Linked DNA regions of Tahibacter amnicola. The protein of the gene in region 1 interacts with the protein of each later gene in a pairwise test. Links are inferred from orthologs where the notes say so. Each region holds a gene or a part of one and is shown in the gene's direction. Other genes may lie near its edges.

Evidence for each region. The genes of interacting proteins can lie anywhere in the genome.
Region 2: the proteins of N4264_RS23755 (region 1) and mrcB interact in binary tests that used the Escherichia coli proteins (3 or more experiments, as listed by UniProt). The link is inferred for Tahibacter amnicola from one-to-one orthologs.

Annotation. Positions count from the first base shown.
Region 1 is NZ_CP104694.1:6,008,489-6,013,186, reverse strand. The notes cover bases 1-2,976. They hold N4264_RS23755 (peptidoglycan D,D-transpeptidase FtsI family protein), read left to right. Parts: upstream 1-588; coding sequence 589-2,364; downstream 2,365-2,976. Other genes in these bases: N4264_RS23750 (UDP-N-acetylmuramoyl-L-alanyl-D-glutamate--2,6-diaminopimelate ligase), read left to right, coding at 2,361-2,976; ftsL (cell division protein FtsL), read left to right, coding at 245-517; rsmH (16S rRNA (cytosine(1402)-N(4))-methyltransferase RsmH), read left to right, coding at 1-248. Also shown: more of N4264_RS23750, read left to right, coding at 2,977-3,833. UniProt on the Escherichia coli protein: Essential cell division protein that catalyzes cross-linking of the peptidoglycan cell wall at the division septum. Required for localization of FtsN.
Region 2 is NZ_CP104694.1:5,746,542-5,753,223, reverse strand. The notes cover bases 898-3,864. They hold mrcB (penicillin-binding protein 1B), read left to right. Parts: upstream 898-1,218; coding sequence 1,219-3,510; downstream 3,511-3,864. Other genes in these bases: N4264_RS22705 (tetratricopeptide repeat protein), read left to right, coding at 3,559-3,864. Outside these bases: more of N4264_RS22705, read left to right, coding at 3,865-4,083; DNA repair helicase YoaA, read left to right, coding at 4,089-5,996; N4264_RS22695 (hypothetical protein), read right to left, coding at 6,256-6,576. UniProt on the Escherichia coli protein: Cell wall formation. Synthesis of cross-linked peptidoglycan from the lipid intermediates.

The DNA of each region.
Region 1 (4,698 bases):
GTCGCCGCCTGAAGCCCGGCGGACGCCTGGCGGTGATCAGCTTCCACTCGCTCGAAGACCGCATCGTCAAGCAGTACATCCGCACCCATTCCCAGCAAGCCCCGGCGCGGCGCGGCCTGCCGCCGCCAGTCGATGCGCCGCTGAGCCTGCGCGCTGTCGGCTCGGCCCGGTTCCCGAGCGATGCCGAAGTGGAAGCCAATCCGCGCGCCCGCAGCGCCGTGCTTCGCGTGGCGGAGAAATTGGGATGACCCAGGTCGGCTATTTCCTGTTCGCTCTCCTCACCCTGGCGGTCATCGCCAGCGGCATTGGCGTCGTCTACGAACGCCATCAGGGGCGCGTGCTGTTTGCCGAGCTGACGCGGCTGACGCGCGAACGGGACGAAATGAATTTCGAATATGGCCGGCTGCAGCTGGAGCAATCCACGCTGGCCGAACCCAACCGCATCGAGCAGGTCGCCCGCGGCCAGCTCGGCATGGACGCCGCGCCGCCCGCGGCGGTTGTCATCATTCGGCGCTGACGGCGATGTTGCTACCGGTTACACCACGCATGTCGAACGAATCGCAGGGCCGCAGTTCCACTGCGGCCGCGATGCGTGTCGCCACGCGCGTGCGGCCGGTAAACCTCAAGTCGCGCCTGTCCGTGGTGCTGATGCTGCTGACGCTGGCGTCAACCGGCCTGGTCGTGCGCGCGGTCGACCTGCAGGTCGTCCGCAAGGAGTTCTACCAGGGCCAGGGCGACGCCCGGTACCTGCGCGAAGTACCGATTCCCGTCTCGCGTGGCAGCGTCCTGGATCGCAACGGAGAGCCGCTGGCGGTGTCGACGCCCGTGGAGTCGATCTGGGCGAATCCGCAGGAACTGCTGCAGCACCCCGAGCGCGTGCCCGACCTCGCCCGTGCGCTGGGCATGGAAGGCGACGCGCTCAAGGACCGCCTGCGGCAACGGGCGGACAAGGAATTCATCTATCTGAAGCGTCACCTGAACCCGGATGACGCGGCCTCGATCCTCGCGCTGAAGATTCCGGGCGTGAATTCGCAGCGCGAGTTCCGCCGCTACTACCCCAGTGGCGAGGTGACGGCGCACGTCCTGGGATTCACCAACATCGACGATCGCGGCCAGGAAGGCCTGGAGCTGGCCTTCGACGAGTGGCTGGCCGGCAAGCCCGGCGCCAAGCGCGTTATCCGCGACCGGCTCGGGCATATCGTGGAAGACGTGGAACTGCTCAGTGAACCGCAGCAGGGCCGCGACCTCATGCTCTCGATCGATCGACGCATCCAGTACCTGGCCTATCGCGAGCTCAAGGAAGGCTTGCTCGAGCACGGTGCGAGCTCAGGTTCGATGGTGGTGCTCGATGCGCCGACAGGCGAAGTGCTGGCGATGGTGAACCTGCCTTCGTACAACTCCAACGCGCTCAACGGCGTGGATACATCGAGCCGCCGCAACCGAGCGATGACGGACCTGATCGAGCCCGGCTCGACGATGAAGGCCTTCACCGTGGCGGCCGCGCTGGAGAGCGGCAAGTGGAAGCCGGAAACACCGGTTGACGCCAACCCCGGAACGATGACCCTGGCCGGTCACCTGATCCGCGACACCACGAACAAGGGGCTGCTCGACGTCACCGGCGTGATCACGCACTCGAGCAACATCGGTGCGGCCAAGATTGCCCTGACCCTGCCCAACGACCATCTCTACGATCTGTTCAAGCGGTTTGGCTTCGGCGAGAGCACCGGCAGCGGATTTCCCGGCGAGGCCGCCGGTGTGCTGGCGCCGCCGAACAAGTGGGGCCCGGTGGAGAAGGCCACCATGTCCTATGGCTACGGGCTGTCCGTCACGCCGTTGCAACTGGCCCAGGCCTACGGCGGCCTGGCCAACGGCGGCCGGTTGCGCGCGCCGACCTTCGTGAAGGGTGCACAGAATCCGGAATCAGCCGTGCTGGATCCGACCCTGGCCCGCACCATCACCGGCATGCTCGAAACGGTGGTGACGCCGCAGGGCTCGGCGCTCAAGGCCGCTGTCCGCAACTATCGCGTCGCCGGCAAGACCGGCACCTCGCGCAAGGCCGTCGCCGGTGGCTACGAAAGCCGCTACATCTCTACGTTCGCCGGTTTCGTGCCCGCATCGAATCCGCGGCTGGTGGGCGTCGTGGTGATCCATGACCCCAAGGGCGTCTATTACGGCGGCCTGGTTTCCGCGCCGGTCTTCAGCAAGGTGATGGACGGCGCGTTGCGCCTGCTCGATGTGGCGCCGGACAACGTGCAGAAGTGGTACGCCGACGGCGCCGGCAACTGGGCGCCGATCCAGGCCGGCAATGCCGCGCCGGACTACGCGCCGGGCCAGACCAACTATGAGGAGGGCGTCCCGCAATGACGTCCCGCGCGATGCGCCTGTCCGAGCTCCTGGGCCCCGTGGCCGGTCCGCACGGCGACGTGCTCGTGAGTGGGCTCACCCTCGATTCGCGCGCGGTTGCGCGGGGCGATGCGTTTGTCGCGCTCCAGGGCGGCCGCTCGCACGGTATCGACTTCGCGGCCGTGGCCATCGAGCGCGGCGCGGTGGCCATCCTTGCCGAAGGCACAGCGGGGCCGGCCGTGACGCAGGGTGTTCCGACCCTCTGGATCGACGACCTGCGCACGCAGATCGGCTCCATCGCCGCCCGATTCCACGGTGAACCGACGGCGGCCCTGCAGGTCGTCGGCGTCACCGGCACCAATGGAAAAACCTCCACCGTGCAGCTGCTGGCCCAGGCGCTGACCGCGCTGGGGCACCCGGCCGCGAGCATCGGAACGCTGGGTGCCGGCCTGCACGGGCACATCACGGCGGGTGAGCGCACCACGCCGGATGCGATCAGCCTGCAGCGTCTGTTCGACGAATTCCGCCGAGCGGGCGCGACGCACGTGGCGATGGAAGTGTCGTCGCATGCGTTGGAACAGGGACGCGTGAACGCCGTGCATTTCGATACGGCCGTCTTCACCAACCTGACGCGCGATCACCTCGATTATCACGGCACGATGGACGCCTACGCCGCGGCCAAGGAGCGGCTGTTCCGTTGGCCGGCACTGCGCCATGCCGTCGTCAATATCGACGATGCCTTCGGCCGCGAACTGGCAGCGCGCATCGCGGGTACGATCGCCTGCGTCCGCACCGGCATCGACAATCCGGCCGCCGACGTGGTCGCGTCCGATCTGGTCCTGGATGCGGCCGGTATCCGTTTCCGCCTGGTGACACCGTGGGGTCGCGCCGTCGTCGCGACGCCGTTGCTGGGACGTTTCAACGTGGCGAACCTGCTGGGTGTGATCGCGGTGCTGGGCGTCCAGGGCATGAATTTCGACGCCATCATCCGCACCGTGCGCGACCTCACTCCGGTCAACGGACGCATGAATCGACTGGGCGGCGAGTCGGGCGAGCCACTCGTGGTGGTCGACTACGCCCATACGCCCGATGCGCTGGAGCAGGCGCTTGCGACACTCCGCGCGCACTGCGACGGCCGCCTGATCTGCGTGTTCGGTTGCGGTGGCGAGCGGGACGCGGGCAAGCGCCCCGTGATGGGCGCGATTGCCGAACGCCTGGCGGATGTGGCGATCGTGACCGACGACAATCCCCGCGGCGAAGATGGCGATGCCATCGTCGCGGCAGTGCGCGAAGGGTTCGCCGAGCCGGCGCGCGCCCTGGTCGAGCGCGACCGCGCCCGGGCGATCCGCCTGGCCATCGCGCAGGCACGGCCGGGCGATATCGTTCTGATTGCCGGCAAAGGCCACGAGCCCTACCAGGAAGTCGGCGGGCAGAAGTATCCGTTCGACGATCTCATCGTCGCACGCCAGATCCTGGAGGCGACCGCATGACGCCGCTGCGCCTGTCGGAAATCGCGCTGTGGACCCGCGGACGTCTGGTCGGCAGCGATGCCGCTATTGATACCGTAGTGACCGACTCACGCAAGCTCGCGCCGGGCGCGCTCTTCGTCGCCCTGGTCGGCGAGCAGCACGACGGCCACGATTTCGTCGATGCCGCCCAGGCGGCCGGTGCCGCCGCGGTGATGGTGAGCCGTCGCGTGACAGCGGACATTGCGCAGATTGTCGTCACGGACACGCTGGCTGCCCTGGGTGACCTCGCCAGCGCCGTGCGGGCGCCGAGCGCGGCCCGCGTGGTGGGCATCACCGGTTCCAACGGCAAGACGACGGTGAAGACGCTGACCGCCGCGATTCTCGGGCGACACGGCCGTACGCACGTCAATCCGGGCAATCTCAACAACGAGATCGGCCTGCCGCTGACCCTCCTGGCGATGCCGGCTGACACGCAGTACGCCGTGCTGGAGATGGGCGCGGGCAAGCCGGGTGATATCGACTACCTGGCGGCGATTGCGCGGCCGGATATCGGCCTGGTCAACAACATCGCCCCAGCCCACCTCGAACGTATGCTGAGCCTGGAGGGCGTGGCCGAAACCAAGGGCGCCATCTACGCCAACCTGCCGGCGGATGGCGTGGCGGTCATCAACGCCGATGACGCCTTTGCCCGCTTCTTCGCCGGCCTGGCCGGAACGCGCCGCGTCGTGCACTTCGGCATCGACAACGCCGCTGACATCTTCGCCCGGGACATTGAACTGGGCCAACGCTCGCGCTTCGTGCTGGTGACTCCCGCGGGTGAAACGACGATCGACCTGCCGCTGGCCGGACGCCACAACGTGGCCAATGCCCTGGCGGCGGCCGCGAT
Region 2 (6,682 bases), 260 kb from region 1 along the record:
GAAGAAGCGGTTCCAGTCGCGGTGGGTGAGGTCGGTATCCGCGATTGGCCGCGGCAGGCGCAGGTGGCGCAGCGGTGGCTGGCAGAAGCTGCCGTCCAGCAGCTCCAGCGTGGCGCCGTACTCGCGGCGCGCAAAGCTGCCGCGCGCGACCATGACCAGATGGATGCGCTGCGTGTCTGCTGCCGCCATGTCGCGGACGAAGCGTTCCGCGCCGCCGCCCCAGCCGTGCAGCACATGGAGGATGACCGGGCGGCTGTCCAGTCCGGCCTTGGCGGGCAGGAACGCCGGGGTTGCCAGGGCATGGGAGACCCGTTCCCGCAGCTCGCCCAGCGGCCCGGCCGGCGCTCCATCCGCCGGCTTGAGCCGTTGCGCGGAATCGGCGACGTACAGTCCATCGACCAGGACACAGCGCGCGGGGGCCAGCGCCTGCGGCGCCAGCCGGTCGCTGATCGGGGCCAGGTCAGCAGTGGCCAGCCAGCGTCCTTTCCAGGCGCTGATTAGCGGCGAAAGGGCGCTGGCTTCGACCACCGCGCGGCGGGAGTAGGCATGGCACAGCGCATCGATGCGCTCGACCGTGGCCGGGATATCGATGCCTGGCGTGCAGCCGGGTGTCACGTCGTCCAGCGGGGTGGCGGCAACGATGTCATCACCGGCGTCCAGGGCGCGGATCAGGCGCGGCAGCCACGCCTCCGGCAGCGTCGTGCCGGCGCGCAGCAGTACGACATCGAACCCCGGCTGGATCGCGCGGGCGGCGGCCAGCAGGTCGGCGGGCGTTTCGGCATTGCCGCTCAGCGGCAGGAAGGGAGCCGGTGCCGTCTGCGTGGCCAGCAGCACGGTTTGCGGCGCGACGGAGCGCGCAAGGGTCTGCCACCAGCCCGGATCGGCCGGGAGGCCATGGACGACGAGACAGGCGGAAGTTCGGTCGCTAGCGGTCAGGGGCACGGATTCGACAGTTCCTTGGTGCGCATACGAAAACGTACGCGGCTGAATGAAACGGGCCGTCCCCGGCGGACCCGGCCGGTCCGCAGCCTGGGCCGGTCGCGGAGGGGGCCATCGGTGGGCCGCCGCGACTCGGCGTCTTTCCGGACGTCGGGCCAAGCGCGCGATTATCCCGAATCGCGACTGAAGATTGAACCGCAGCGGGCCGGGCGGGGCGTCCCGGTCAGGCGGGGGCTTTCGGGTACACTTCCGGGGTCATCCGCTGAGTCTGCCAGTCCCTTGTCATTCCTCGTCCGCAGTGCCGCCGTCGCGCGCTTTGCCTGGCGCTGGCTGCGCGCCCCGTTCTGGTTGGGTTTCGGGTTCATCGTTGCGTTCGGCGTGCCCTACACGCTGTACCTGGATACACAGGTCCGGACGCGATTCGACGACCTGTCCTGGGAGACGCCCAGCCGCGTCTACGCCCGGCCGCTCGAGCTCAGCCCCGGCCTGCCGCTGGACGCGGCGACCCTGATCCTCGAACTGGAAGCCGCGCGCTACGACGAAGTGACCGGCGCGCGTAATCCCGGCAGCTTCATGCGCGACGGCGACCATTTCGTCATCGCCCGGCGCGCCTTCGCGGGCCTGGACGGATTCGAGCCGGCGCGCCGGATCGACGTGGTCCTCAGCCGGTCGCGCGTGGCCACGATCAAAGATCTGGACACCGGCAAGTCGCTCGACCGGGTGCGCCTGGATCCGGCGCGCATCGCCACGCTGTACGGGGCGGAGCAGCAGGAACGGCGTGTCGCCAAGCTGGGTCAGATGCCACCGCTGCTGGTGTCGGGACTGCAGGCCGTCGAGGATCGCGATTTCAAGCATCACCACGGCGTGGCGCTCAAAGCGATCATCCGCGCCATGTGGGCCAATGCGATGGCCGGACACGTCGTGCAGGGCGGTTCGACGCTCACCCAGCAGTTGGTCAAGAATCTCTTCCTGGACCGCACGCAGAACCTGATGCGCAAGGGCAACGAGGCGCTGCTGGCGCTGATCATCGAGGCCCGCTACGACAAGCAGCGCATCCTCGAAGCCTATGTGAACGAGATTTTCCTGGGCCAGCAGGGTGGCCAGGCCGTGCATGGATTCGCGGCGGCCAGCGAGTTCTATTTCGGCCGCGAGCTCAACACGCTGCGGGCGCATGACGTGGCGCTGCTGGTCGGGTTGGTCCAGGGGCCGAGCTACTACGACCCCCGGCGGTATCCCGAGCGTGCTCTGGGCCGGCGCAACCTCGTGCTGCAGATGTTCTACGACACCGGTCTTCTCAACGAGGACGAGCTGGCGCGGGCCAAGGCCGCTCCACTGGGCGTGGCTGAAGGCGCCGGACTGGCGCGCAATCGGTTTCCGGCCTTCCTCGACCTGGTCCGCGCCCAGCTCAAGCGCGAGTACGACGACAAAGCCCTGCGCGGGGCTGGCCTGACAGTGCTGACGTCGCTTGCGCCATCCACGCAGATGCTTGCCGAGAAGGCCGTGCGCGACACGCTGGCGGCACTGGGCAAGGCGCAAAAAGAAACGCAGGCGGCCATGGTGGTCACCGGCGCGAGAAATGGGGAAGTCCAGGCGGTGGTGGGGGATCGGGATCCGGACGAACCGGGGTTCAACCGCGCGATCGATGCACGCCGGCCGATCGGATCCCTGGTCAAGCCGTTCGTGTATCTGGTGGCGCTGGCGCAGCCGCAACGCTATTCGCTCGCCACCATCATCGAAGACGCGCCGATTTCGCTGCCGCAGCCCAACGGCAAGACCTGGATGCCGCAGAACTCGGACAAGATCGCCCACGGCCGTGTCGCCCTGGTCGATGCCCTGGCCAATTCGTGGAATCTCTCCACGGTGCGCCTGGGCATGATGGTTGGCGTCGACCGCGTGCGCACGCTGCTTGCTTCATTCGGCATCAACGCCGATGTCAACCCCAATCCGTCGCTGCTGCTGGGTGCGCAGGAATACGCGCCGGTGGAAGTTGCGCAGTTGTATCAATATTTCGCCGCGGACGGCCACGCGCTGCCGGTGATCGCGGTGCGCGGCGTGCTCGACAAGGATGGCCGCGCGCTGCACCGCTACAGCGTCAAACCCGGTGCGGGCGATTATGTGGAAGCAGCCAGGCTGGTAAGCTACGCGCTGCAGCAGGTGATGACCAGCGGTACGGCCAGTGTCGTGGGCAGCAGCGAGCTGGCCTCGCTCAACGCCGCGGGCAAGACGGGCACCAGCGATGACTCGCGCGACAGCTGGTTCGCCGGCTACACCGGCGACCACCTGGCGGTGGCCTGGGTCGGCCGGGACGACAACAAGCCGACCGGGCTGTACGGCTCGACCGGTGCGTTGCGCATCTGGATGGCGCTGTTCCAGAAGTTGCCGACGCGTCCGCTGGATATTCCGATGGACCAGGGGATCGAACTGGTCTGGATCGATCCGGCGTCCGGGCAGCGCACGCAGCAGGACTGCGACCAGGCGCGCCAGCTGCCCTTCCTTGCCGGCTACGCGCCGAGCGAGGAGAAAAGCTGCGCCATGGACCAGTTGCGCGATTGGTTCGGCGGCGCAAACTGATGGCGTCGGTCTCCGGCACCCGGTGCGACAGATGAGAAAGAGGTAGAAATGAATTCTGCAAGAACGAGTTTCCAGCTGTGCGTGCTCGCTTTGGCGCTGGTCGCACTCGGCGCGTGTTCCACGCCGGCACCGCCGGCGCCGCAGCCGACGCGGCCGGACCGCGACCTGGTCGGTGAGATCCGCGCCGCGGGAAGCGCGACCGGTTCGGCCATCGAGGTGCAGCCGCTGCGCGACCCGGCCGTGGACGGCTTCGTCAAGCAGGCCGGTGAACTGGAAGCCGCCGGCAAGTACAACGACGCCATCGGCGCGCTCGATCGCGCCCTCAAGGTGGCGCCGGACGCGCCGGAACTGCTGCAGCAGAAGGCCGAGCTCTTCATCGCGCTGCGCCAGTACGATCATGCCGAAACGCTGGCGCGCAAGTCGTTTGAGCTGGGACCCAAGCTGGGCAGCCTCTGTGCGCGCAACTGGCAGACGGTGGTGGAAGTGCGGCGCATGGCCAACGATTCGGTCAGCGTCGAGAGCGCCAAGGCGCAGCTGGCCTCGTGCCGCATTGCGCCGCGCGTGCGGATGTAGGACGCGTGCGTAGCGACCCTCGGCAGCTGCTCGGCGCGGACGGCCCCTTTGCACGTGAAGTTCCCGGATTCGCCCCGCGCGAATCGCAACAGGTCATGGCCGCTGCCGTGGCCGAGGCGATTGACGACCGGCATGTCCTGATCGCCGAAGCGGGCACCGGCACCGGCAAGACCTTTGCCTATCTGGTGCCGGCCTTGACCTCCGGCAAGCGCATCATCGTTTCCACCGGTACGAAGACGCTGCAGGACCAGCTGTTTCATCGCGACCTGCCGCGTGTGCGCCAGGTCACCGGCGCGCGGCTCAAGACCAGCCTGCTCAAGGGCCGCGCCAACTACTTGTGCCTGTACCGGCTCGACCAGACCAGCCGGGACGGCCGGATGGTGTCGCGTGACGAAGTGGCGCACCTCAACCACCTGCGTGGCTGGTCCACGCGTACGGCCAGCGGCGATCGCGCGGAAGTGATCGAGGTGCCCGAGGATTCGCCAATCTGGCCGAAGGTCACTTCCACGACCGAGAATTGCCTCGGTGCTGATTGTCCGATGTTCAACGACTGCTTCGTGGTGAAGGCGCGCCGCGCCGCCCAGGAAGCGGACGTCGTGGTGGTCAACCATCACCTGCTGTTCGCTGACCTTGCCATCAAGCAGGAAGGATTCGGCGAAATCCTCCCCGGCGCACATGCCTTCGTGCTGGACGAGGCGCACCAGATTCCGGAGCTGGCCGGGCAGTTTTTCTCCGTGTCGTTCTCGGCGCGCCAGCTGCAGGAATTGTGTTCGGATACCGAGGCCGAATGCGCGTCGGTGACCGGTGCGTTCGCGATCCTGCGCGAGCCCATCGCAGCCGTCGTGCCCGCGCTGCGACGGGTGCGGCTGGCGCTGGACAAGTTGCCCCAGCGCGGCGCCTTCGCGGCGATCGAGGAAGACCGCTTCGCCATGGCGGAACTGCGTGTGCTGCAGGAGGCGCTGGTCACGCTCGACGCCGCGCTCGGTGGCCAGGCCGAACGTTCGCGCGGGCTGGAAAACATGCACGAGCGCTCGCAGGGCCTGGTTCAGCGGCTGGATCAGGTGCTCGATGGTACCGGTCACAATTGGATACATTGGTACGAATTGACATCGCAGGGGTTCAGCCTGCATGCCACGCCGTTGGACCTGGCGCCGCCGTTGCGCGCGCTGCGCCAACAGAGCCAGGCCGCCTGGATCTTCACCTCGGCAACCCTGTCGGTGGCCGGTGATTTCGGGCACTACTCGCGCCAGCTGGGCCTGGATGATCCGGTGACGCTGGGCTTGCCCAGCCCCTTCGATTACACGCGCCAGGCACTGACCTACCTGCCCAAAGGACTGCCCGATCCGAATGCGCCGGACTACACCGAGCGCGTGATCGCAGTGGCGCGGCCGGTGCTCGATGCCTCGCGTGGTCGAGCGTTCCTGTTGTTCACCTCGCACCGGGCCCTGCGACGCGCCGCCGAGCTGCTCGCCGGTGCACCATTTCCCCTGTTCGTGCAGGGCACGGCGCCGCGCCACCAGCTGCTCACCGATTTCCGCGCATCGGGCAATGGCGTGCTGCTGGGAGCGGCGAGCTTCTGGGAAGGCGTCGACGTCGCCGGCGAAGCACTCAGCTGCGTGATCATCGACAAACTGCCGTTTGCCGCGCCGGACGATCCGGTACTGGAGGCGCGTCTGAATGCGATGCGCGAAGCGGGCGGAAACCCGTTCGTTCAATGGCAGATTCCGTCGGCTGTCATCGCCCTCAAGCAGGGCGTGGGCCGATTGATTCGCGACGTGCACGACCGTGGCGTGCTGGTGCTGTGCGACCCGCGCCTGGTCACCCGCCCCTACGGCAAGCTGTTCCTCAAAAGCCTGCCGCCGATGCCGATGACCCGCGAACTGGCGGACGTGCAGGACTTCTTCCGTTCCTGACCGACGGAATCAGGGCATGTGTCATCGGTGCGCTGTGGCGTCGCCGACGGCAAAAAGGATGCCCGGCCTTGGGTGCACGCCTCCATTCGCCGGGACTGTTGCTTTGTATAGAAACAGCTTCTGTCGACTTGCCGGCGCCGCTCGTCGGCAATCCGTCGTGCGCGACGGCGTACCGGCATCGGGCGTGGGTGCTAGTGGCGCATAGAAAAAGCCCGGCACCAGGGCCGGGCTCTTACCCTCGGGGGAGGGGAGGAAACAATCAGGCGGCTTCGTTGCCCACCAGCGTCAGTTTTGGACGTGACGGCGGCGTGGGCGGAGTCACTGCCGGCCAGTCAGATTCGGACGGCTCGGGCAGTGCGTCGGCAAAACTCTGTTCGAAACGCTGGAAGCGGGCTTCGGCGGCACGGGCGACGCTGGCCGGGACCATGCCCGCGTCTAGCAGATGCCGCACGATGGCGCGTTGTTCCGGGCCAAAATCCGGATCACGCAGGGCTTCATCCAGGGCGTTGACGATCGCGGCGAGCCAGTGAGCCTGGGAACCGCGAAGCGCGAGCAACATCTTCTGGGTGGAGGCGGCCATCGTCGTGTACCGTGGTTGCAGTCGCCGGACTGGCGGGTTTCGAGGCGGATACAAGCAGGAATGATGCCAGACGAACGCGACGGCGGCGGCCGGTCAGTGCCCGACG